DNA from 2 places in the Mesorhizobium sp. M7A.F.Ca.US.002.01.1.1 genome. Region 1 is predicted to be linked to the other one. Evidence: predicted binding sites of a transcription regulator. Region 1 holds the regulator's gene; the other holds the start of a gene.
The links. The regulator HrcA, encoded in region 1, represses chaperone genes, less so after heat shock. The targets are predictions, from matches to a motif close to GTTAGCACTCNCNNNNNGNGAGTGCTAAC.
Positions count from the first base shown of each region.

Region 2: EN932_RS16270 (co-chaperone GroES) is a predicted target of HrcA. The motif match lies at 820-848, and genes of this name have one in related genera.

Region 1 is NZ_RZQE01000009.1:4,670-6,855, reverse strand. Features, by position in the region: gene EN932_RS02480 (sorbosone dehydrogenase family protein) at 1-444, opposite strand, end outside; gene EN932_RS02475 (hypothetical protein) at 543-740, opposite strand; gene hrcA (heat-inducible transcriptional repressor HrcA) at 765-1,862, opposite strand; gene rph (ribonuclease PH) at 2,020-2,186, shown strand, end outside.
Region 2 is NZ_RZQE01000145.1:4,722-6,907, reverse strand. Features, by position in the region: gene groL (chaperonin GroEL) at 1-367, opposite strand, end outside; gene EN932_RS16270 (co-chaperone GroES) at 401-763, opposite strand; gene EN932_RS16265 (hypothetical protein) at 1,257-1,517, shown strand; gene EN932_RS16260 (hypothetical protein) at 1,517-1,876, shown strand; gene EN932_RS16255 (hypothetical protein) at 1,973-2,186, shown strand, end outside.

The DNA of each region.
Region 1 (2,186 bases):
ATAGAAGGCAATGCCATAGGGCCGGTTGAGATTGCCGGCAAAGATGCCGTCCTGCGCCGGCTTCGCACTGCCTTCGGCGAGGCGATAGATGCGGACCTGGTTGGCTTTGCTGTCGGCGACGAACAGGTCGCCATTCGGTGCGACGCGTACGACGCGTGGATTGTCGATGCCCGATGCAACCAGCTCGGCCGAGAAACCCGGCGGCAGTTGCAGCTTCGCGTCTGCCGGCATGTCCGCGATGCCGGCGCTGTTCGAGGTCGACCGGGTGGCATTGGGCTTGGGCAGATCATCCGGTCTGATCAGGCGGCGGGTGCCCGGCTTGTCCGCTCGCCAGTCGCCGAAGGCAGCCGCGCCTTTCAGCACCGGTTCGTCCGCCTGCTGGGCGAATGAAGCGGTCGAGAGAAACAGTGCGGCGGAAAGTGCGGGGCCGGCAAAACGCATCATTCGGTCCTCCAGTGTTCGGGCGTGAAAACAGGAACGACCGGTTTCGTCGATCGTTCCACGGCACACGATGAGGTGAAGGAAGCTTGCGGTTTTCCGGTTCAGGTCCCGGCGGCGTAGAAATCGTCGTCGAGGCGTTTTTCCAACTCGACGAGGTCGGCCGGCAGCGGCAGGCCCATGGCGCGCATTTCCCGTAGCTTTTCGCGCAGCTGCTCCTGGATCTCGTGCTGGTCTTCCGGCTGGTTGACCATCTCCTCCAGCAGCAGGCTGATCCGGGCCTTGAATTCTTCGAGCGCCATCGTCGTCTCCTCGGTTGGATCAGCTCAGCGCAGCATGCGTGAAATCAGCTGCGCCGTATAGTCGACCATTGGGACGATGCGCGCGTAATTCAGCCGGGTCGGGCCGATGACGCCGAGCGCGCCGACGACGCGGGCATCCTTGTCGCGATAGGGGGCGACGACCAGCGACGAGCCCGACAGCGAAAACAGCTTGTTTTCCGAGCCGATGAAGATGCGCACACCCGAGCCCTGCTCGGCGAGGTCAAGCAGCTGGATAAGCCCGTCCTGCGTCTCCATGTCCTCGAACAGATGGCGCAGCAGCTCGATGTCGGCCTGGGCGGTAACGTTTTCAAGCAGATTGGCACGCCCGCGCACGATGAGCCGTGCCGGCAGGCCGCTGTCGGCGCCGGCCCACACCGCCAGCCCCTTCTCCACCAGGTCCTGCGACAGCGTGTCGAGCGCGGCCCTGGTTTCTTCCTTGATGCGAGCGATCTCGATCCGCGCCTCGGCAAGCGTGCGACCGCGTATATGGGCGTTGAGGAAATTCGAGGCCTCGTGCAGTTGCGAGACGGTGATGCCGGCGGGCAGGTCGACGACGCGGTTTTCGACGTCGCCATTCTGCGACACCAGCACCGCCAGCGCCTTCGTCGGCTCAAGCTGGATGAATTCGATGTGCTTCAGCGCCACCTCGTTCTTGGCGGCCAGCACCAGGCCGGCGCCGCGCGACATGCCCGACAGCATCTGGCTGGCCTCGGTCAGCATGTGCTCCAGCGTCGCACCGGAGCCGGACGCCCGCACCTGTGCCTCGATGGCGCGGCGCTCCTCGTCGGAAAGGTCGCCAAGCTCCATGAAGGCATCGACGAAGAAACGCAGGCCGGCCTGCGTTGGCAGCCGGCCGGCCGAAATGTGCGGCGCGTAGATCAGGCCGAGATGCTCGAGGTCGCTCATCACGTTGCGGATGGTCGCCGGCGACAGCGAGGACGGCAGGATACGCGACAGGCTGCGCGATCCCACCGGTTCACCGTCCCTGAGATAGGAATCGACGATGCGCCGGAAGATGTCGCGGGAACGCATGTCGAGCGCCTGGAATACTGGCGACTGAAGCGCGGGCGACTGCGAACTCGGATCGACTGCCTTGGTCATACGGCCAAAAACCTCCGGCCCAAGGATATAGACTTACACCGCACCCGCGCAACCCGGTGTCTGTGTCCGATCGTCAGCCCATTTTCCTTTGCGCCACGCGTCCCATGCGGTTACAAGCCGGCCAAGATTCCGAAAAATGACAAGAAAGCAGCCCTGAATGCGCCCTTCCAAACGCCAATTCGACGAAATGCGTGCCATCTCCTTCGAGCGTGGCGTCTCCAAGCATGCCGAAGGCTCATGCCTGGTGAAGTTCGGCGACACGCATGTCCTGTGCACGGCCAGCCTCGAGGAAAAAGTGCCGGGTTGGATGCGCAACTCCGGCAA
Region 2 (2,186 bases), on a different contig from region 1:
CCTGGTCGATGCCGCGCTTCAAATCCATGGGATTCATGCCGGCGGCGACCAGCTTGGCGCCTTCGCGCAGGATCGAGGCGGCCAGCACCGTGGCGGTGGTGGTGCCGTCACCGGCGAGGTCGTTGGTCTTCGAGGCCACTTCGCGCACCATCTGGGCGCCCATGTTCTCGAACTTGTCGGCAAGCTCGATTTCCTTGGCGACGGTGACGCCGTCCTTGGTGATGCGCGGCGCGCCGTAGGCCTTGTCGATGATGACGTTGCGGCCCTTGGGGCCGAGCGTGACCTTCACAGCATTGGTAAGGATCTCGACGCCGCGCAGCATGCGGTCGCGCGCGTCGGTGGAGAATTTGATTTCCTTGGCAGACATGATTTTTATCCAGTACGTTCGGAGAAAATAAGGTCAGGCAGCTTTCTTGGCGGCCACGGTCTTGTCGGTTGCAGCGGTCTCGCCCTTGTCGATGATGCCAGTCTCGTCCTTGTCGATGACGCCCATAATGTCGGCTTCCTTCATGATCAGAAGGTCCTCGCCGTCGATCTTGACCTCGGTGCCCGACCATTTGCCGAACAGGATGAAGTCGCCGGCCTTGACGTCGAGCGGAACAAGCGCGCCGTTTTCGTCGCGTGCGCCAGGGCCGACAGCGATGACTTCGCCCTCCTGCGGCTTTTCCTTGGCAGTGTCGGGGATGATGATCCCGCCCTTGGATTTGATATCGCCTTCGGCGCGACGAATGACGACGCGGTCGTGGAGTGGCCGAAATTTCATGGGAACTTTCTTTCTGGGGGCCGGCACAGGCGGCCACGCCCCTCCTCTATAGACGCGTTGGCACTCGATAGATAGGAATGCCAGAATTAATTCTCGTGTATGCCCCAAACAATCGAACGAAATAATTTCGAGCCTCGCAGAATTTATTTGCGTTGGCGGAAAACTTTCTGCCGCCTTGAATTTCACGGACATCGATTTGTTATTTAAAAGCCAAAAAGAAAAGGCGCCGAGACCTTGTTTGCAACGCAATTGAGGCGCATATGTAAAGCTCGTTGATTTGGTAGAGTTGGCTTTGTGTCAGAGTCCTGCGATTCACCACCAATTCTCGAAAACGAGTGCATGAGCCGATCCGGCGCACATTTCGTCCCGCTCGAACCCTGGAATGAAACCGACGCTGACCACGGATATACTGGCAGCGTCGGGCATCGCTCCGGCGGTTCGAGTGGGAATGATACGGAAAGGCGTCGTGCGTTTCCGCGGGAAGCCGCAACTGATGACCAGCCGCACCACATCTTCAATCGTTCGCTTCAGGGCGGCGTTTTCGCTGCCTGGCTTCGATACGCCGCAACCACCTGGAGCGTATCGCGTCGATCAAGACGAGGAAGCTCTCGAAGGGGCTTCGCTGATCGCATGGCGCCGCGTGGCCACCTTCATTCACCTGCCGGCGATCTCCGCCGTCGGAGCCACGCAGCAGATGGTGCCGATCGAACCGGCATCGCTTGAAGCCGCACTGGAGCAGGACCAGAGACAATGATGAAAACCACAACCCTGATGCAACGCAACCCACGCCCGATCCGCCGCGAAGCCGCAACGCATCTGTTTGCCGTCGGACAGGCTGTCCGGCTGAAGGGCGGCTTTGGCACGTTTCCACAGACCGCGGAAATCTACCGCATCAGGGCCACGCTCCCTGCGAGGGGAGATTCGCTGCAATACCGCATCCGCAGCGACGGCGAACGTCATGAACGGGTGGCGACCCAGGACAGTCTCGAACCGGTCGCCACGTCGCCCAGTGACATCATAACACTCTCTGAAAGGACGTTCGCACATGTCAAAGGGACAGAAACGCTCGAGCCGGGAAATCAGGAAGCCGAAGCTGGAAAAGGCACTGCCTAAGCCTGAAAGCGTGTTCGGTGCCCAGACCAGGCTTACCGCCAACATCAGCGCCCCGCGCGGCAAAGGCAAGAACTGACACGGCGAGACGGGACGGCGATGAAGATCGTGATCGAATTCTATCGCACCCGCGAAGCGGACGATGCGCATGCCGTGCTCGGCCGCGAGACGGCGGAAGCCGCCGACCTCGAAGATGCGATCGAAATCGCCAGGCTTTTGGCTGGGACCCTGAACATGCCACAGCGGCCGGACGCCATGACGATCGCCGACACGAATGGCGCAACGCTCTATTCGGGCGTTCTCGCCTCTGAAG